3 regions of the Rhizobium sp. GR12 genome follow, and region 3 is predicted to be linked to each of the others. Evidence: riboswitches for the same ligand, from Rfam matches in the RefSeq annotation. Region 3 holds a riboswitch; each other region holds the start of a gene.
What was found. A riboswitch is a leader RNA that binds a small molecule or an ion and turns the genes downstream of it on or off. The one in region 3 is predicted to bind cobalamin.

Region 1 (6,712 bases), on a different contig from region 3:
AGATCAGGCAGGTCGGCGGCCAGAGCCTGCCGGAAGATTTCGCCGCGCTTTGCGTCGGAGTTGAAGAGAAACGTCATCTGAAATCCATATTTCCCGAAGGTTTAGACCGTGCAACGGCTGGCGAGTGTTTCCAGCATCGACTGGCAGGCCGAAAGTTCGCCTGCCGTTATGAATTCGTCCGGTTTGTGGGCGCGGCCGATATCCCCCGGCCCGCAGATGATGGCATCGATGCCCGCAGCCTGAAAAAGCCCCGCTTCCGTGCCGTAGCTGACGGCCGCCAGACACGCCGTGCCGGTCAGTTCCTCCAGAAGCAGAACGAGTGGAGTGTCGGCTGGCAAGGAAAGCGCCGGATAATCGCTCATCGGCGTCCATTGGATATCGACGCCCTTTGCGGCAAGCGCCTCGACGCTGTCGCGAACCGGCTGGAGCAGGGCGAGCGGCGATACGCCGGAAATCGCCCGCGCTTCCAGCTCGATAGCGGAGAAATCGGGGATGATATTGATCGCCTGACCACCCTTGACGGTGCCGATCTGCAGCGAGGAATAGGGCGGCTCGAAAGTGGCTTCGAACGGTCCCCGCATCAGCACATCCGCCGTCTCGACGGCCTTTGCCATGATGCCGGTCATCAGGTGGATGGCGTTCACCCCCTGGTCCGGGCGCGACGAATGGCCGGAGCGACCACGGATGGCGATGCGCGCGGCGGCCTTGCCCTTATGCGCCCGAACGGCCCGCATATTGCTCGGCTCACCGATGATCGCGCCCGCCGGCGGAGCGCACAGCTCCGGCAAGCGGGCGATCAGATGCGGCACGCCACGGCAGCCCGCCTCTTCGTCATAGGAAAAGGCGATATGCACGGGCCGTTTCAGCGCCAGGTGCGAAAATGCCGGTGCGGCGGCCAGAACAGTCGCCAGAAAGCCTTTCATATCGGTGGTTCCGCGCCCATAGAGACGGTCGTTTTCGGGCCGCAGCGAGAAGGGGTCGAAGGACCATTCCGGTTCTCCTGCGGGCACCACATCCATATGGCCGGACAGAATATAGCCGGCACGATCTGCCGGCCCGAAGGTTGCGAACAGATTGGCGCGATCACCTTCCGGCCCGGGAAGCAGGGAGACTTTGGCGCCGTGGCTATCCAGATAATCGGCGATCCATCCGGCAATGTCGCCATTGGCGGTTCCGACGACCGACGGGAAACCGACGAGACGCTCAAGGATTTCGATTGCGTTCATGGCCGTCTCCGCTGACCGGATTGTCATCGCGCAAGCTTAGAGTGGCCTGCGGCGTTTATCTGCTGAAATGCGGAGGATTTCGGTAGATTGTTGTGACCTTCCAGTGCTTTCAGAAAATTCGTGCTGGTGTGACCGGCGACCTTCCTCAAAGTCGAATATCGCAATTGACGCCCCGCCACTTGCCCCTTATGTCAGAACGTGACGGTTCCTGAAGCCGAAAGGCAAAGGGATTAATAGGGAACATGGTGCGGGTGATTTTAATCGCCCAATGCCGTGGCTGCCCCCGCAACTGTAAGCGGATTGCCGTTCATCCTCGTGACGCCGCAAAGCGTCATGCCACTGTGTCCTTCGGGATGCGGGAAGGCAGATGAACGGCGCATATTCGTGAGCCAGGAGACCTGCCGTCATAATATGAACCATCGTTACGGGCGGGGATGCCCGGAAGAGGAGCTGATTATGACCTTTCCGTCTGCGGAAACGTATTCCGTGTCCCGTTCTCCATCTCCACACATGCCGCCGCTTTGTCGCCACGCGTTTTGACGCGCCTCTGCGGATCACGCCACGTATTCTGACTGGAGAACATATGTTCCATTTCAAACACCTGCCGGTTTCCGTCGGTCTTCTGGCCGTTGCACTCTCGGCCCTGCCTGCCGGAGCCGCTCATGCTGCCGAAACCGTTTATCCGCTGACGATCAAAAGCTGCGGCCACGAGATCACCTTCAAGCAGGCGCCCGCCCGCACCGTTTCCGTCGGCCAGAGCACGACCGAGGTTCTTTATCTGCTCGGCGTCGCCGACAAGGTGGTGGGCACGGCGCTGTGGATCGGCCCGGTTCTGAAGGGTTACGAGGACGCCAACGCCAAGGTGGAGCGGCTGGCCGACAATGATCCGAGCTTCGAGGCGGTGGTCGGCAAGAGGCCGGACCTCGTGACGACGCAGTTCCAGTGGCAGATCGGCCCCGAAGGCGTTGTCGGAACGCCGGCGCAATTCGCCGAACTCGGTATTCCCGTCTATACGTCGCCTGCCGATTGCATGGGCAAGGACAATTCCGGTGGGGGTGACGGCGTGCGCAAATCCGTCTTCACAATGGATCTGATCTACCAGGAAATCCGCGACCTCGCCCAGATATTCAACGTTCAGGATCGCGGCGAGGAAGTCGTCGCCGACCTGAAGAAACGCGAGGAAGCCGCCCGCGCCAAGATCGCCTCGGCGAATGGCAAGCTTTCGGCCGTCTTCTGGTTCTCCAGCGCTGAACTCGATATCGATCCTTACGTGGCGGGGCGCAATGGCGCGCCCGGCTACATCATGTCCGCGCTCGGGTTGAAGAATGTCATCGAAAGCGATGAGGAATGGCCGACCGTCGGCTGGGAAACCATCGCCAAGGCCAATCCATCGGTGATCGTTGCCGGCAAGATGGACCGTCGCCGTTTCCCCGCCGATGATGTTGCCGTCAAGCTTAAGTTTCTCGCCACCGATCCGGTTGCCAGCATCATGCCCGCCGTCAAGGAGGCTCATGTCTTCGAAATGGACGCACAGGCGATGAACCCGACGATCCGCACGATCGAAGGCATTGAGACGCTGGCCGAGGCGATTTCCACCGCCGGCTTCGCCAAGTGAACGGTTTTTCCGTCCATCTCGGTCGGGCGGGTCTGGCTTTTGCCGCACTCGCCCTGCTGCTCGTCGCGCTGATGGCCGGTGCGGCCATCGGCGAGACCGCCATTCCTTTCGATGTGGTGGCAAAAACCATCGCCAATCGTGTGTTTCATGCGGGTTATCCGCTGGAGCCGCTCGATGAGGGCATCGTCTGGAGTTACCGCCTCAGCCGCGCCGTTGTCGCCGCCTGCTGCGGCGCATCGCTGGCGCTGGCCGGTGCTGTGCTGCAATCGCTTTTGCGCAATCCACTCGCCGATCCCTATATTCTCGGCATTTCCGCAGGCGCCTCCACCGGCGCAGTCGCCGTGGCGCTTCTGGGCTTCGGCGCAGGGTTTCTGACGATGCCGGCGGGCGCCCTGATCGGGGCTTTCGTTGCGTTTTCGCTGGTCAGCCTTCTGGCGGTGCGGGCAGGGCACGGCAACAGCGCCATCATTCTGGCGGGGGTGGCTGGTTCGCAGCTGTTCAACGCCATGACGTCGTTCGTCGTTACCAAATCCGCCAATGCCGAACAGGCGCGGGGCATCATGTTCTGGCTTCTGGGCAATCTTTCGGGCGTGCGCTGGCCGGATGTCTGGCTGGCCCTGCCGGTCAGTCTTGCAGGGCTTGCGGTGTGTCTCTGGTATGCCCGTGCGCTCGATGCCTTCGCTTTTGGCGGGCAGGCGGCGGCGTCGCTCGGCATCCCGGTGCGCTGGGTCTATGCGGTGCTGATCTCGGTTTCGGCGATCATGACGGCGGTCATGGTGTCGCTGGTCGGCTCCATCGGCTTCGTTGGCCTCGTCATTCCGCATGCGGCGCGCATCTTCGTTGGCGTTCGCCACGGCATGCTGCTGCCGGTGACGGCCCTCACAGGTGCGGTTTTCATGATCGTGGCGGATATTTTGTCGCGCATCGTCATTCCGGGCCAGGTTTTGCCGATCGGTGTCATCACCGCTTTGGTCGGCGCGCCCGCCTTCGCCTTCATTCTCGGGCAGAAAAGAGGCCGGTCATGAGATTGTCCGCCCATGATCTGCATTTCCATGCCGGCACTCTCGACATCGTGCGCGGGGTTTCGCTGGAGGTCGCCTCCGGTGAATTTCTCGGCATCATCGGGCCGAACGGTTCCGGCAAAAGCACGCTGCTTTCCATGCTGGCCGGCATTCGCAAGCCGCGCCGGGGTCATGTCACGCTTGGTGAGGAGCCGCTTGTCTCATTCGGGCGGCGGGAACTTGCCCGCAGGCTCGCCTTCGTGGAGCAGCAGGCTGAAACCACTGAGCGCATCACCGCCCGGCAGGCCGTGGAACTCGGGCGCACGCCCTATCTCGGCCCGCTGTCCGCCTGGTCGCCAAAAGACGATGCCATCGTCGATGCCGCGCTCGAAAATGTTGACATGGCGGACAAGGCGGATCGCAACTGGCACCACCTTTCAGGCGGCGAACGCCAACGCCTGCACATTGCCCGGGCGCTGGCGCAGCAGCCGCACATCCTGCTGCTGGACGAGCCGACCAACCACCTCGATATCGGCCATCAGATCGGCCTGCTCGATCTGGTGCGCCGGCAGGGCTTGACCGTTGTGGCGGCGCTGCACGATCTCAATCATGCCGCCATGTTCTGCGACCGGGTTGTCATCATCCATCGGGGCGAATTGATCGCAGTCGGCCCACCGCGCGAGGTTTTGACCTCTGCGACGATAGCCGCCGTTTTCGGCGTGCAATCCGTCGTCACCACGGACGAGGGCGGCTTTTCCCATATTCGTTTTCTGCCTGCCCACGGGACGGTCGACCACGCAAAGAAAGCGCTGGCACGATGATCACATTGAATATGCTTGAAAATCTTCGCTTTGGCGACCTTCCGGATGCAAAATCGTTTTACGCTTTTGTCGGAATCGCCCTCGCGACGGCTGCGGGTTTTCCCTTTCACGCGATGGCCGAAACCTTCGAAGTGAAGATGCTGAACCGAGGCGAAAAAGGTCCGATGGTATTCGAACCCGATTTTCTGGAGATCGCCCCCGGCGACCGCGTGCGCTTCGTGCCGACCCACAAGAGCCACAATGCCGCGACTATCGGCGGCATGATTCCTGAAGGTGCTGAAGGGTTCAAAAGCCGGATCAACGACGAATTCGAGCACAGTTTCGAACGACCGGGCTTTTACGGTATAAAATGCCCACCGCATTACGGCATGGGCATGGTGATGCTGATCAAGGTGGGGGAGGCGACCTTGCCGCAGAGTTACAAGACGGTAGAGGTGCCCGGCCGGGCGAAGCCGCGCTTGGAGGGGCTATTCGAGCGGGCGGAAAATTGAGGCGTCGGTGGAAGTCTTGAGTGGCTGTTTGGATCGTCCGGGAGGGTGCAGGCAAAGCCCGAAAACCTCTCCTCCATCATGCTCGGGCTTGTCCCGAGCATCTGCAATGCATTGATTTTGCGATACGTGATTGGATCCTCGGGACAGGCCCGAGGACGACGTCGTGTATGCGGATATTGAAGGCATCTGTGGCGTTCCTCAGACCTTTTCGGAAATATCCGGCTTCACCGCACAAACCGCATAACGGTGTTGCAGGCCGCGCAAAATACCCTTCAGCAAGCTGAAGTTTTTCGACTGGGCGCGATGAATGGCCTGAAGTTCCTGATCGATCGCGACGGGTTCGAAGCCTGTTTCGCGCAACAGCGCCGCGACATCGCCGGCCCTTGCACCTTTCGAAAAATAGACCCGTGAAAGAATGCTGCTGAAGGTGTTGGCCGGGTCCGCCGGCTTGTGCGGTTGGTCCGGTTTCACGAGGCCGATGCTTTCCAGACCGGTCGCCAGCTTCTTTACCAGTTTTTCACGCCAGCCGGTGTTGACGAAATCACCATCGACGATCAGCAGGCGTCCGCCCGGTTTCAGCACGCGGAACCATTCGGCAAAGCTTGCCTGCGGGTCCACCAGCGTCCAGACCAGATGGCGCGTGATGATGACGTCGGCGCTTTCGTCCGGCTCCATCGTGCTTTCGGCATCGCCGACGAAAAAGCGGATATTGCGCCCGCGCGCTTTCGCCTTCGCCCTTGCAAGCTCCAGCATCGTTTCCGACCAGTCCATGCCGGTGACCTGAAAACCGAGATCGTCCATCAGATGCGAGATGACGCCGGTGCCGCTCGCCAGATCGAGCGCCTTGCGGCCTTCGCCCTGGCCCAGATGCTTCAAGACCAGCGCATGCCAGGCCGCGCGTTCTTCTTCCGAAAAAATCTCGTGTCCGGGAGAAAGGTCGAAGGTCGCGGCGCGACCGGACCAATAGGCTTTGATTTCGTCTCTCAGGCTGTCGTTTTTACCATACTGGATAGTGTCGATCATTGTTCTTCAGCTCATGTACCGGTCAGTTAAGAATGGCTCTAAAACATAAATCTTGACTAGTACAGTCAGAAAATAATACAGCCGCGACAGTCAACACTGGAGAGCAATATCCGATGCGCATCTCAGCCAAATTCGCGGCACTTGCCCTTGGCCTTCTCGTATCCGCCGCTTGGCCGGCATTCGCCGAAAAGGTAACCGTCAAGGACGTGACAGGCCGTGATGTCGAGGTCAACGTTCCCGTTTCGCACGTCATTCTGGGCGAGGGACGCCAGATTTACTTCCTCGCCGCGCTCGACAAGGAAAACCCCTTCCAGCACGTGGTAGGCTGGCGCGACGATCTGGCGAAGGCCGATCCGGAAACCTATGACGCCTATCTCGCCAAATACCCTGAGATCGCCAAGCTGCCGACCTTCGGCGGCATGAAGGACGGCACCTTCGACATCGAGCAGGCCATTGCGCTGAAACCCGATGTCATTTTGATGAACATCGACGCGAAGACGGCGACGCAGGAAGCCGGCTATGTCGAAAAGCTCGA
Region 2 (6,712 bases), on a different contig from region 3:
CGAAAACATGCTGGCCATCCTTGATGGCAAAATCCTTGAGGTCGCAGAGAAAGGCATCGATGCGTGACAGCGCCGCATCCGCGTCGTCCTTCGCGCCCACGCCCGCATCGGCCGCAAGCCCGGTTTCCAGCGCCTTTTCAACAATCAGCTTCGCCAGCCGGTCGCGGCGGCGGCGATCCAGCCCATCCGCCTGCGCATATTCATCGACCAGCTGTTCCAGCGCCACTTGTTCCGGCGAAAGCCCGGCATCTATCAGCACTGGCGGAATATGGCCGATGGTAACGGCAGCAATCCGCCGTTTGGCGACCGCCGCTTCGCCCGGATTGGAAACGATAAACGGATAGACCACTGGCAGCGAACCGGTGACGATTTCGGGAAAACAATCGCGGGAAAGCGCCACCGTTTTGCCCGGCAACCACTCCAGCGTGCCGTGTGCGCCCACATGCACGACGGCATGCGCATCCGCGACCCGCTGCATCCACGCACCGAATGCGACGAGCGCATGGCGAGGCGGCAGGGCGGGGTCATGATAGTCCACCCGCCGATCCTCATTGCGCCCCCGATCCGGCGCGAGCGCTACAAACACCTGGCCGAAACGGGCAACGCGAAACCGGAATGCGCCGTCGATAAGCGCATCGTCCTCCTCGGCTGCCCCCCACGTCGCATCCACGGACGTGGCAGCTCCCTGAGGCAAGGCCGCAAGAAAATCCTGATAGGCTGAAAGTTCGACAGCCGCTTCCTGCCGCTCGACGCAATCCAGCAAAGCCCGCGCCGTTTCGGGAATATCCTCAACAGCGTATCCCGCCCCGGAAAGGTCGTGCAGCATTTCAAGCACGCTTTGCGGCACATCGAGACCGACGGCATAACCGGTGCGCCCCGGCGCCGCACCCGGATAATCCGGCATCAGAATGACGATGCGGCGATCCTTTGATGCTGAATGTTTCAGCCGGACAAAGGCGGCAATTCGATTTGCAACCTGCTCGATACGATCCGCTTCGGGCGCATTCACCAGGCTGGCACCGCCATCCGTTCGCGCCTGCTTGAATGAGATCGCACCGGCAAGAATCCGGCCATCCAGTTCCGGCAACACCACATGCATGGCAAGATCTGACGGGTTGAGGCCGCGCGCGTTCTCTGCCCAGCCATCCCGCCGCGTCGTCGCCATAACCACCTGAAACACCGGCACGCCGAGACGGTCAAACAGCGTCTTGCCACCGTCATCCATCTGGCTTGCGAAGGCAGTAGCAGCGATTATGACAGCAGGCTCAAGACTTGGCAGCACTGTTTCGAGGAAACGGATCGCCTCCCCATCCTTCAGGCCGCTGACAAAAATCGGCAAGGGCGCAAACCCGCGCTGCAAGAGAGCATTGAAGAGCGCATCCACCGGCGCCACATCGTCTGCCAGAAGCATGGAGCGGTAAAAGAGAATGGGCAGGACAGCCGCGCCGGCAGGAAAACCTGCGCAAGCTTGCGCCTGATCCACGACGCCTTCGCCCGGCCGGTAGAAACCGGCCTTCGGCAGCGATTCAGCCTCGATATCCGGCCATGCGTCACCACTTGAAAGTGCCGCAAGACCAACGGCAAGTCGGTCCATATTCTTCCGTCCGCCCTCGCGGAAGAAAGAGAGGGCCGAGGCCAAAATTTGCCGATCGACGGTCGAGGCCGCTTCGAGCTTTTCGTCCCTCTCACTGCACTCACCCGGCAAAAGCAGAAGCCTGATACCGCGCCTGCGCGCCAGAATCGAAAGCTGGTCGACGCCGTAACGCCAGCGCTCCGCTCCACCAAGAATCCGGATAAGGATGACGCGGGCATGTTCCGCCGTTTTTTCGATCCACAGATCGACCGACATGGGGTGCCGAAGCTCGGACAGATTAGCGGCGGACAGGGTGGGAAGCGCACCTCCCGCCTGCCGCCAAACCAGTTCCAGCCCTGCAATATCGCTCGCCGAAAAAGACAGCATCACCACATCCGATCGGGGCTGGTTGAGATCAACCGGCTCGATCAGATCGTCCAGAGACGAGGATGTGGTGGCGAGGATGTGCATCTTGTCAGGCGGCCAGCATCTGTTCGATCTTTTCGCGATTGAGGCCCTTTTCGCCGATAACGACGAGACGGCTGCGGCGCTCTTCGCCAACCGCCCACGGACGGTCGTAATAATGGTTGACCCGGCTGCCAACAGCCTGCACCTGCAAACGCATCGGTTTAGTGGAGACCTCAACGAAACCCTTGATGCGAAGCACGTTTTCCGCAGCCGCCGTCTCGGCAATGCGGGCCGCCAACGCTTCCGGATCGGCCACAGCCGGCAGATCGATAACGAAGCTGTCGAAATCGTCGTGTTCGTGGTCAAGCTCGCCATCATGGTGGGTGCGGCGGTTTTCGATATCCTCTTCCACCGCAAGGCCGAGGCCGATCAGTACGGCGGGGTCGATTGCGCCGTTCGAGGCGACGACGATCTTTGCCGCCCTTGGCAGATGCTCGAGAATATGAGCCTTCGCCTTTTCCAGACCGGCGCTGTCCAGAAGATCGGCCTTGGTCAGGACGATGAGGTCGGCGCAGGCGATCTGGTCTTCGAAAACCTCCTCGACCGGATCGTCGTGATCGAGCGCTTCATCGTTTGCGCGCTGGGCGGCGAGTGCTTCCATGTCATGCGCCACCTGACCCTCGGCAAGGGCAGCGCCATCCACAACGGCCACAACGGCGTCTACCGTCACGCGGCTCTTGATTGCGGGCCACTGGAAGGCCTGCACCAGCGGCTTCGGCAGCGCGAGGCCGGAGGTCTCGATGAGGATATGCTCCACCCTCGGCTGGCGGCTGAGGATCTGTTCGATCGCGGGCTGGAAATCATCGGCCACCGTGCAGCAGATGCAGCCATTGGCCAGTTCGACGATATTTTCCTCCGGGCAGCTTTCGATGCCGCAGCCCTTGAGGATGTCGCCATCGATGCCGATATCGCCGAATTCGTTGACGATGATGGCCAGCCGCTTACCATCAAGCTTTTCGAGAAGGCCGCGCAGCAGCGTGGTTTTTCCAGCCCCCAGAAAGCCGGTGACGATGGTGCAGGGAACGCGGTCCAGAACGGTGCTCATGATCTCTCCTCGGTAAAATCGAATGGGGGAATGCGCGCCACCATGCCGCGCTTCAATGTGTCGGGGCGGCCGCGCCAGGGCATCAGTCCATCGGGGGAAGCGGCCAGCATTCGCGCGCCGGTCAGCAGGTCTTCCGCATCGCCGGGCGTCAGCCCGCCAAAGATGTAGGACCAGCCGTCGGCACCGCGCAACACGGCGCTGAGGCCGCGTTTGCAATTGGCAAGGCAATTGACGGAGCGAACATCGATGCCGGATTGTTGCGCCTTCACAATGGCGGCTTCGGCAAGGATGGAGCCAGGGCGCGGGTCCGCATCGGGATCGGTGTCGTCGCGACAGCTTCGGCAGATAAAAACCACCACGCCGAGAGCCGTTTCGCCCTCCGCCTTGCCGTTCGGAAAAGAAGATGCCGCTGTAATATCCAAACCGTTTCGCTTTCCGCGCCTTTAAAAACTCATCGGGGTGCGGATGTCGAAAACGGCACGCTGAAAGGCGTAGCCATCAGTCAATTCGACCGACTGACCGGAGCACCCCGCCCGGCAGACGTTTTTTCCTGAAACGGCAGGTCTCCTGGCTTGCGGCTTTAAAACACCCTGCACCACCTTCCCGGATCTTTCTGTTGATCCAGTGGCTCACAGTGCGGGCATACCGCTTACAGTTGCGGGGGCAGCCACGGAATGACCCGGTATCGGGCGGAACCGTGTTCCCTCTTAGCTTTTCCCGTTGCCGGGAAAAGACCGTCAGTCCTTCTACCCTTAGGCTGAACGGGCGTGGGGGTCAATGCTGCGGCCCTCCGGCTTGCGCATTGCCGGGTTCGGCAAATTGGGTATAGTCGCCGCTCCGAATGGCGGGGCATCCGGTCCCCATGCCGCTGGACGAGAAGGAAAACGCGATGACACGCGATATCAGCGAGAGCGAAGCCGAACGCCACCGGCAGAAAATGGTCAATCGCAAGACGGCCCAGGATGCCGAAGTTGCGGAAAAGACCATCGAAAAAGGTCTGCTGATGATCAATACCGGCCCCGGCAAAGGCAAATCCACGGCCGCTTTCGGCCTCGCTTTGCGCATGCTCGGCACCGGGCGGCGGGTCGGCGTGGTGCAATTCATCAAGGGCGCATGGTCGACCGGCGAACAACAGGCTCTGACCCTGTTTGGCGACAAGGTGGAATGGCGTACCATGGGTGAGGGTTTCACCTGGGACACGCAGGATCTGACACGCGATGTCGCGGCAGCCGCAAAGGCCTGGGAAGAAGCCAAAACCCTGATGGCCGACGAGACGATCGGCCTGTTGATCCTCGATGAATTGAACATCGCGCTGCGCTACGATTACCTGCCACTGGAAGAGGTCGTCGAAACGCTCTCCAGCCGTCGGCCCGATCTGCATGTCATCGTCACCGGCCGCAACGCCAAGCAACCGATGATCGACGCTGCCGACATGGTGACCGAAATGACCCTCGTCAAACATCACTTCAAGGCGGGCGTGAAAGCGCAGGCGGGGATAGAATTCTGACATGACTGCACGCGTGCTGATGTTTCAGGGGACCGGCTCGGATGTCGGCAAATCGCTGATGGTGGCCGGCCTCGCCCGCGCTTTCGTCAGGCGTGGCCTGTCCGTCATGCCGTTCAAGCCGCAGAACATGTCGAACAATGCAGCCGTCACCGCCGATGGCGGCGAGATTGGCCGGGCGCAGGCGCTACAGGCGCGGGCAGCGGGCGTGCCGCTCTCGGTTCATATGAACCCTGTGCTCCTGAAGCCGCAGAGCGAAACCGGCGCTCAGGTGGTGGTTCAGGGGAAAATTCTCTGCAACGCGAAAGCTGCCGATTACCAGCACATGAAGGCCGGACTGATGCCGCGCGTGCTGGAAAGCTTCGAATACCTGAAAAAACAGGCCGATCTGGTGTTGGTGGAAGGGGCGGGCAGTGCTTCCGAAATCAACCTGCGCGCCAACGACATCGCCAATATGGGTTTCGCCCGCGCAGCCGGCGCGCCCGTAATCCTGATCGGCGACATCGACCGTGGCGGCGTCATCGCCAGCCTCGTCGGCACCAAGACCGTGCTCGATCCCGACGATGCCGCGATGATAGAAGGTTTCATCGTCAACCGCTTTCGCGGCGATCCTGCGCTGTTTTCGGAGGGCATGCGGATGATTGCGGAAAAGACGGGCTGGGCCTCCATCGGGCTTCTGCCGCATTTTTCCGATGCCGCGAAACTGCCGGCAGAGGATGCTCTCGGGCTTTCCGGCCCGGCACAACAAAAGTCTGGCGCGAAGATCCGCATTGCCGTGCCGATCCTGCCGCATATTTCCAATTTCGACGATCTCGATCCCCTCGACATGGAGCCGGATGTGGAGCTGATCCGCGTGCGGCCGGGCGAGACCATTCCCGCCGATTGCAGACTGGTTCTACTTTGCGGTTCGAAATCCACCATCGCCGATCTCGCCGTGCTGAAAAATGCCGGTCTCGACATCGATATCAAGGCGCATGTGAGACGCGGCGGCTACGTTCTCGGCCTCTGCGGTGGATACCAGATGCTGGGGAAAACCGTTGCCGATCCTGACGGCATCGAAGGGCCGCCAGCGACGGTCGATGGGCTTGGCCTGCTGGATGTGACGACGGTTTTGACCGGCGATAAGAGGCTTGTTTCCGTGCAGGGTAGAAGTTTCGACGGAATTCCTTTATCCGGCTATGAAATGCATGTCGGAGAAACCAAAAGCACGGTGGACGGCATTCCTTTTTCGACCATCGACGGACACGCAGACGGAACTATCTCGCCTGATGGCCGCATCTTCGGCACCTATATCCACGGTCTTTTCGCGGATGACCGCCAGCGCAGTGCATGGTTGGAGCGGCTTGGCGGGCAAGGCACGGAACTGAACTACGATGCCCAGGTGGACGCCGTTCTTGACCGCCTCGCAGCGCATATGGAGAACCATCTCGACCTCGACAGGCTGCTTTCTATAGCGCGATAAGCATCGCCAGCAACCCGAACAGGCCGATCAACAACAGGTCCGCAATCCGCGCCAGCCGGAGCGCCGTGCGAATATCTCCGGCAATCAACGCCGATCTTCCCCCTTCGCCCATGAAGCGCGCCTCGATCATCTGCCCGCCATAGGAGCGCGGCCCGGCAAGCGCGAAACCGAGGGCACCGGCTAGAGCCGCCTCTGGCCAGCCGGCATTGGGGGAGCGATGATGATACGCATCCCGACGTATCGCGGCAATGGCTCCGCGCGGCGATGCGCCCTTCACGAAAAACGCGGCGACCACGAAAAGACCGCCGCTCAGTCTCGATGCCGGCAGGTTGACCAGATCATCCAGCCGCGCCGAGGCCCAGCCGAAGGCCTCATGGCGCGGCGAGCGATGGCCGATCATGCTGTCGGCCGTATTGATCGCCTTGTAACCCGCACCGCCCGACAGCCCCAAAAGACTAAGCCACAGGGAAGGGGCGACGATGCCGTCGGAAAAATTCTCGGCCAGACTTTCGATCGCCGCCCGGCAGATCGCCGCCTCGTCCAACGCCTGCGGATCACGCCCGACGATCATCGAAACCGCCTTGCGTCCGCCTTCCACCCCCTCGCGCTCCAGCGCGATGGCGACGGCCTCCACATGCTGTTCCAGACTTTTTTGCGCCG
Region 3 (6,712 bases):
CGATCGAGGATTGTTACGTCATCCGCGCGCTTTCCAACCACGGCATGTGCGAGGGCGAACATTGAGGCTGAAGAGCAGGCTTGACAGATTTTAGATTCGGGCGCATTGCATTGGCATGATCAACGAACGCGCACCCATCTCCTGCTCGTACTTTTGGGCCTACCTGTAAAGGGCGGCTCGACAGATCATTTTGTCAACAAGCCGCCGTTAGGCGGCTTTGTTGTTTTTCAAGCGTCCTGACGGCACCGATAAAACCGAAGGACCAGAAAAATGACCGAAGATAGCTCCCTTACACTGGAAAGACCGCCTGTCGTCATCATACGCGGCGCGCGCAAGACGGATTTGCCTGAGCTGAACGAGATGATCACGCTGCTTGCCACCTACCACGGCGATGCGGCGGCGATTACGCCGGCGAAGCTCGAGCGCGACCTGTTCGGCCCGCTTCCCTGGGTGCATGGTCTCGTGGCGGAAGCCGACGGCGAACTGATCGGCTACGCGCTGATGCTGCCGCTCTACAGGGCGCAGGAGGGCCGGCGCGGGCTTGAACTGCACCATCTTTTCGTGCGTGACGGCCATCGCGGCCATGGCACCGGCCAGCACCTCGTTTCCCGCGCGCGCGATATCGCCAGGCGTCTCGGCTGCGACTATCTTTCCGTCAGCGCCACGACCGGCAATGTGGCCGCGCATCGTTTCTACGAGAGCATGGACTTCGCGCCCCGGCCGGTCACCGGCATGCGCTACATGCAGTCGATTGCCTGATTGAAACCGACGGAGACAGACATGACACGGATTGCCATATGCTCGTCACCGGCATGCGTTACATGCAAGCCCATCGCCTGATTGAAACCAACGGAGACGGACATGACACGGATCGCCATTGCGCTCGCGCAGGATTTTGCGGACTGGGAACCGGCGCTGCTTGCTGCGGCGGCGCGCGGCTATCTCGGCGTCGAGATCGTTTACGCCACCCCGGACGGACGACCCGTGATTTCGATGGGTGGGCTCGATGTTACGCCCGACACATCCTATGATGCGCTTGATCCTGATAACATCGATGCGCTCGTCATTCCTGGCGGTATGAGCTGGGAAAAGGGGACGGCTGTCGATCTTGACGGTCTGGTGCATCGGTTTCGCGACAGGGATCGGCTGGTTGCCGGCATCTGCGCGGCAGCAAGCGCGCTTGCGGGCACGGGCGTCCTCAACGATGTGGCGCATACCGGCAATTCGCTTGCGTCACACAAGGCCTATCCGGCCTATCGCGGTGAAGGGCTTTATCGCGATCAGCCAAAGGCGGTCAGCGATGGCGGCATCGTCACGGCGGCCGGCAGTGCGCCGGTCAGTTTCGCTGTGGAAATTCTGAAAAACCTCGGCCTCTTTGGTCCGGAAGCCGAGGCGGAACTTGGAACTTTTGCGGCGGAACATCGGTGAGGCGCAATGGGCTGGATGGTTTGCGGACCTTCCCTCCGTCATGCCGGCCTTGAGCCGGTATCCAGCCAGCCCAAGTCTTTGGGCTGAGAAGACTCTTTTCGCCGCGCAGACGCGCTTCGGCTGGATACCGGCCCAAGGCCGGCATGACGGAAGAAAGTTCACCAGGTATTACCCTCTATCAAGCACACGGCAGACACGGGCGGCGGCCTCACCGCCCTCGCCCGCAATCGCCCGGCGGATATCGCGGCTGTTCAAATGCAGGCTGCGACCGGCGGGCAGGCCCGCGCGTTTTATCTTGGCAAGCGCTGCGGCCGTAAAAGCGGCCTCATGATCGTGGAAAAAAGCAAGCGCCGTTTCCCGTTCGGGGCTGGCGCCGAGGACTGCCTTGAAGGCAAGGCGGTGCACGGCGCAGAAAGCGCCGTGACCGGGAACGGCAAAACGCAGCGCATCGAGTTCGTCACTCCATTCGGCTGCGTCCTGCATAGTCTCAAGCCGACTGGAAGCGTTTCAGGAAAAATGCGCTCAGTGTTCCGAGCAGAGCCCAGAAAACAAAGCTGGTCACGGTGGCGGCAACGATGAACTGGCGCTCCAGCGGCAGCGGTGCCAGCGCATGTTCGCCTTCCGGCGGCAGCGGCGCACCCACCACATGTGGAGCAACGATCAGCACCAGCGCCAGCACGATTGCCCAGGGTTCGCGTCGGAACGAGATCAGCGCGATGCCGCCCGCGGTTGCGGCAACCGTCGAGAGCCACCAGATCTGCCGCGCCTCAAGCGCTGCGGCCGGGCTGCCCGGCAATTCCGGCGGCAGGCCGATCATCGGTGCGAGCATGACGGCGGCAAAACCGGCGACACCCCACAAAAGACCTTCGCGCCAGCCGGCATTGGTGCCGCGCAGCGAGATGAGGCCCGTCAGCACCAGCGCATAACCGATGGCGGTCAGGATATTGGCGGCCAACGTATAGGCGGTGCGCTCGAAGCCATCGGCCGGGGACCAGGCTTCCTCATTATGTTCGTGCGCGGGAACCGCAGCGCCGGTCGTGGCCGGAGCATCATGGCTGTGGGGCGCTTCGCCGCCGGCATTTTCATAGGTTTCCGCCTTCAGGATCAGCGGCGTGGTGCCGAAAGCCTGCATGGCGGAGACGGCGAAACCGCCAACGATGCCGACGAGAATGGCGGTGAAAACGATATTACGAAAAAACGACATGCTTCACCCCTCAATGGCAAGGGAAAGCATTGGCATGACGTGTGTCATGCGCGGCATTGTGAACGGCTTCCACATGCGAAAAGCCGACAAAACCGACGACGAACAGGCCAAGCACGATCGCCGTCAGCGATTGCGCGAAGCTGCCCGTTTTTGCTGAAACGGCGGCATTCGCCGTATTCTGGTTGATGGACATGGTGACCCCTCCTGCGGCGCGACCCCGCGCCTTTAGATGCGGCAGAACGGCGAAAAAGCCGCGCAGCCGCATGCGATACACTTCACCACGGGGATAACGAGACTGACACAGGGAGGCAGCTTGTGCCTGGTCACCCTGAAATTCCGCTCTTCCGGACACCCCGCCGGCATGGACATTTCCGTGATGGCAGGTCTCCTGGCTTACGGGTCAAAACCTGAAACACCTTCCCGGCATCACCCTCGCCCCAATCGGAAACCTCGGTTTCCGGCGAGATGGCTTACCAGTGGCATTTCGTTTCAGGCTCTCCGCTCACAGTTGCGGGGGCAGCCACGAATGAGGATGTCTCCCTATCGTGTTCCCTTTTCACCTTCCGGAACGCCCGGAAGGAACCATCACAGGATTGTTATCCGACGGGTGGGTGCGGGAGTCAATGGCGGGCTCTCGTTCGAACTGCGCGCCGTCGCCTCCACCTCCGTCACCCCGGACTAGATCCGGGGTCCAGCGCGATCAAGTCCTTGATCGCGAAAGACTCTTCTCACGGCGCAGACGCGCCGTGGCTGGATGCCGGATCAAGTCCGGCATGACGGGTCGTCGTGTCTTCGACCCCAAATCTACCGCGGTGGAATGGCCTTCAGATAGGCGGCAATCGCATCCCGGTCATCTGCGGTCAGATGCGCCATGTTCTGCTGCACCTTGACCATGGAGCCGCCGACGCTGTCGAATTCCGGGGTGAAGCCGGTTTCCAGATAGCTGGCAATATCGGCCGCCGCCCATGCTCCGATGCTTTCGGAGCCGGGCGTGATATCGGGAATGCGGCCTTCGCCTTCCGGGTTGGGGCCGCCGGCCAGCCATTTTCCTTCCAGAAAACCGCCGAGCGCGTTGCGCGGCGTGTGGCATTCGCCGCAGTGGCCCGGTCCTTCCACCAGATATTGGCCGCGCAGCAATTCGGCATTGGCATTCGCAAGCTCGACGCGGGGCGGCGCGGACGTATCGAAATAGAGGAATTTCCAGCCGCCCAGCGCGATCCGCATATTGAATGGGAACGGCAGATCATGATCCGGCGCGTCGTTCGGGCTGGCGGGCAGAACCCGCAGATAACCGTAGAGGTCGTTGATATCCTTCTGTGTCATGCGGGCATAAGAGGCATAGGGAAAGGAGGGATAAAGATGTTCGCCGTTCCTGCCGACACCGCGCGTCATGGCATCGCCGAATTCCGCCAGCGTCCAGCCGCCGATGCCATGCTGCGGATCGGAGGAAATATTGGGTACATGGAAGGTGCCGAAGGGGCTTTTCAGCGCCTGCCCGCCCGAAAGCGTCAAAAGCGCATCGCCCTTGGCATCGGGCGCCGCATGGCAGCTTGCGCAGCCGCCCGCCCAGAACAACGTTTCGCCATTGGCCAGATCCGGCTCGCCAAGGCTGACCCAATGGCTGGGCGCCAGCCGCTGAGGGGCAGTGACCCACGCGAAAATTCCGTAACCCGCAATGGCCGCAACCGCGATCCCGCCCGCAAGCTTCGTCCAGATGGAAGACATGACCCCTCTCCCCTTTTGCCCGACCGAGCATGTTTGGCCGCCCGAAGGCGGTCGAGATTATCGATAGCCCTCCCGCTTGCTGGACGTCTTCCTCGGGCCTGACCCGAGGATCCACAATTCGACGGCTTATGAATCCTCGCCTCAGGGGCGAGGATGACGCGGGAGCGGTTCACGGCCTACCCGCGACCGGGAAAAGACCGCTCGAAAGCGGTCTTCCGACACATTATTTCTTTAGACGATAGGTCTGGTGGCAGGCGCCGCAATCGGCTCCCAGCGCCTTCATGGCGGTGGCGACACCGGCCTGATCGGCAGGGAGACCGGCGAGAACCGTATCCGCATCCGTGCCGAGCTTGGCGGCCTTGGCCTTGAAGTCCTCGAAATTTTCCCAGATGGCGGGGGCCGCAGCACTGCCAGTCTCGCTGCCGGGCGGGAACTGGTCGGGGAAAGCCTTGGCATTGGTGCTGATGGTCGTGACGGCAGCCTTGACGACATCGGCGTCGTAAGGCTTTTCACCCTTGGAGATGGCGGCGAGCGCACCCATGGAGCCCCCGATCTGCTTCATCATGCCTTCACGCTTTTCGACTTCGCCGGCAGCGTAGACCGCTCCGGCGCAAAGACAGCCGAAAAGCATGGCCGCCGCGATGGTTTTCAGTTTCATACACTCTCTCCTTGATTCCGGCAGGCACACCGGACGCTAGATGCAACGGCGCGAGGATGCCCTTTCCGCATGGCGAAAAGAAGTCACATTGCGGTGAATTCCTTCGTGAAAACAGAAGTCTAGGGCATCGGACCGAAAAGTGTGCGCGGTTTTCGGATCGTCCGATGCTGAAACAGAAACCTGGAGCGGCGGGACCTGATCCATTTCATCGCCCGCCGCTCCAGGACAGGGCTTCAAAGAGTGTCAGCAGGGCTGCGGCAATCAGCATGAAACCGGCGGCGCGGCCGATGAAGATCGTGGCGGCAGGCGAGGAAACGAGCCATGCCCGGCTCTTGTCGGCCGTCAGCGCCAGCGCGCCATAGACCGTAAACTGCGTAACCGCCACCATCGCGCCCATCACCAGCCCCTGCATCCAGATCGGACCGTAAGCGGGTTTGAGGAATTGCGGGTAGATCGCCATCATGAACAGATAGGCTTTCGGATTGGAAAGGCAGGTCAGCACCGCCCGCCAGAAGGCCTTTCTGACCGAGGCGCTCGCTTGCGCCTCATCACCGTTCACGACAATCGCGCTGCGCATCAGGCCGATACCGATCCAGACCATGTAAGCCGCACCTGCGACGAGAAGCGGCAGGAACAGCGACGGCATCCAAGCGGCAAGCATGCCGACGCCGACCGCGCCATAAAGCGAATGTACGATGCCGCCGGCGCTCATGCCGCTTGCGGCGGAGAGGCCGGTTTTACGGCCGCCGGTCAGCGCGCTTGCCAGCACGAATAGCATATCCATGCCCGGCAGGATGATGATGCCGAACAGGACCAGAAAGAAAAGCCAGAGATTTTCGGCGTAACTCATGTCAGTATCTCCCAAGACAGTTTACGGCACATTCGGGAAAGCTTAAGTTTCTCAATGTGTTTTGCTGTTTATAGGAAAAGCCAACTGACAGCGTTGTGTCAGTTGCGTGGTGAAGCAACCGGGAAAAACGGCAATGCGCAAGGCATCGAGACTGTTCGAGATCATCCAGATCCTGCGGGTGGCGCGCAGGCCGGTCACCGCGCAGACCATCGCCGAGGCACTGGAGGTCACGGTGCGCTCGGTCTATCGCGATATCTCGGCCCTTCAGACCATGCGCGTGCCGATCGAAGGGGAGCGCGGCGTCGGTTACATCCTGCGTCCCGGCTTCAACCTGCCGCCGCTGATGTTTTCCATCGAGGAGACGGAGGCGATCGTGCTGGCGCTCGCCATGGTCGCCCGCACCGGCGATAGCGAATTGCGGCAGGCGGCGAAAAAGGTCAGCGACAAGATCGCCGCCTCCCTGCCCGAACCCCTGTCGAAAACCCTGAGCGCCAATGCCCTGCATGCCTGGGGCAGCGTCGCACCCTCACCCGCCGGCATCGATCTTGCCACCGTCAGGCGGGCGGTGCGCGACGAGGAGAGGCTGGACATTACCTATCGCGATGAGGCGGGTGCGGAAACCCGGCGACAGATCCGGCCCATTGCCGTGATCTATTATTCGGAAACGACCAATGTCGTCGCCTGGTGCGAATTGCGACAGGCGATCCGCAACTTCCGCTCGGACCGGGTGCTCGCCTGCGAAACAACGGGCAATTTTTTCAAGATGGAAGGCGAAAGGCTGCGCCAATTGTGGATGAGCGGCTGGCAGAGCAACCAGCCGGCAAGCCCCGCCTCACAACCGTAAAAG

Region 1: linked by a shared signal. The riboswitch ahead of QSK43_RS15965 (ABC transporter substrate-binding protein) and the one ahead of QSK43_RS25905 (CbtB domain-containing protein) in region 3 are both predicted to bind cobalamin.
Region 2: linked by a shared signal. The riboswitch ahead of QSK43_RS12930 (DUF1636 family protein) and the one ahead of QSK43_RS25905 (CbtB domain-containing protein) in region 3 are both predicted to bind cobalamin.

What each region holds. Positions count from the first base shown of each region.
Region 1 covers NZ_JASXTH010000008.1:227,507-234,218, reverse strand. The annotation lists gene QSK43_RS15975 (2-hydroxyacid dehydrogenase) at 1-77, opposite strand, end outside; gene argE (acetylornithine deacetylase) at 102-1,226, opposite strand; cobalamin riboswitch at 1,412-1,646, shown strand; partial or broken gene QSK43_RS15965 (ABC transporter substrate-binding protein) at 1,888-2,841, shown strand; gene QSK43_RS15960 (FecCD family ABC transporter permease) at 2,838-3,866, shown strand; gene QSK43_RS15955 (ABC transporter ATP-binding protein) at 3,863-4,663, shown strand; gene QSK43_RS15950 (pseudoazurin) at 4,660-5,154, shown strand; gene QSK43_RS15945 (class I SAM-dependent methyltransferase) at 5,353-6,177, opposite strand; gene QSK43_RS15940 (ABC transporter substrate-binding protein) at 6,291-6,712, shown strand, end outside.
Region 2 covers NZ_JASXTH010000006.1:286,625-293,336, forward strand. The annotation lists gene cobN (cobaltochelatase subunit CobN) at 1-2,044, opposite strand, end outside; gene cobW (cobalamin biosynthesis protein CobW) at 2,049-3,086, opposite strand; gene QSK43_RS12930 (DUF1636 family protein) at 3,083-3,508, opposite strand; cobalamin riboswitch at 3,627-3,837, opposite strand; gene cobO (cob(I)yrinic acid a,c-diamide adenosyltransferase) at 3,976-4,593, shown strand; gene QSK43_RS12940 (cobyric acid synthase) at 4,595-6,052, shown strand; gene cbiB (adenosylcobinamide-phosphate synthase CbiB) at 6,039-6,712, opposite strand, start outside.
Region 3 covers NZ_JASXTH010000023.1:3,025-9,736, forward strand. The annotation lists gene QSK43_RS25875 (MerR family transcriptional regulator) at 1-65, shown strand, start outside; gene QSK43_RS25880 (GNAT family N-acetyltransferase) at 271-759, shown strand; gene QSK43_RS25885 (hypothetical protein) at 738-863, opposite strand; gene QSK43_RS25890 (type 1 glutamine amidotransferase family protein) at 862-1,428, shown strand; gene QSK43_RS25895 (hypothetical protein) at 1,597-1,911, opposite strand; gene QSK43_RS25900 (CbtA family protein) at 1,916-2,632, opposite strand; gene QSK43_RS25905 (CbtB domain-containing protein) at 2,643-2,825, opposite strand; cobalamin riboswitch at 2,994-3,234, opposite strand; gene QSK43_RS25910 (c-type cytochrome) at 3,437-4,357, opposite strand; gene QSK43_RS25915 (c-type cytochrome) at 4,581-5,015, opposite strand; gene QSK43_RS25920 (LysE family translocator) at 5,221-5,865, opposite strand; gene QSK43_RS25925 (helix-turn-helix transcriptional regulator) at 5,999-6,709, shown strand; gene QSK43_RS25930 (metallophosphoesterase) at 6,698-6,712, opposite strand, start outside.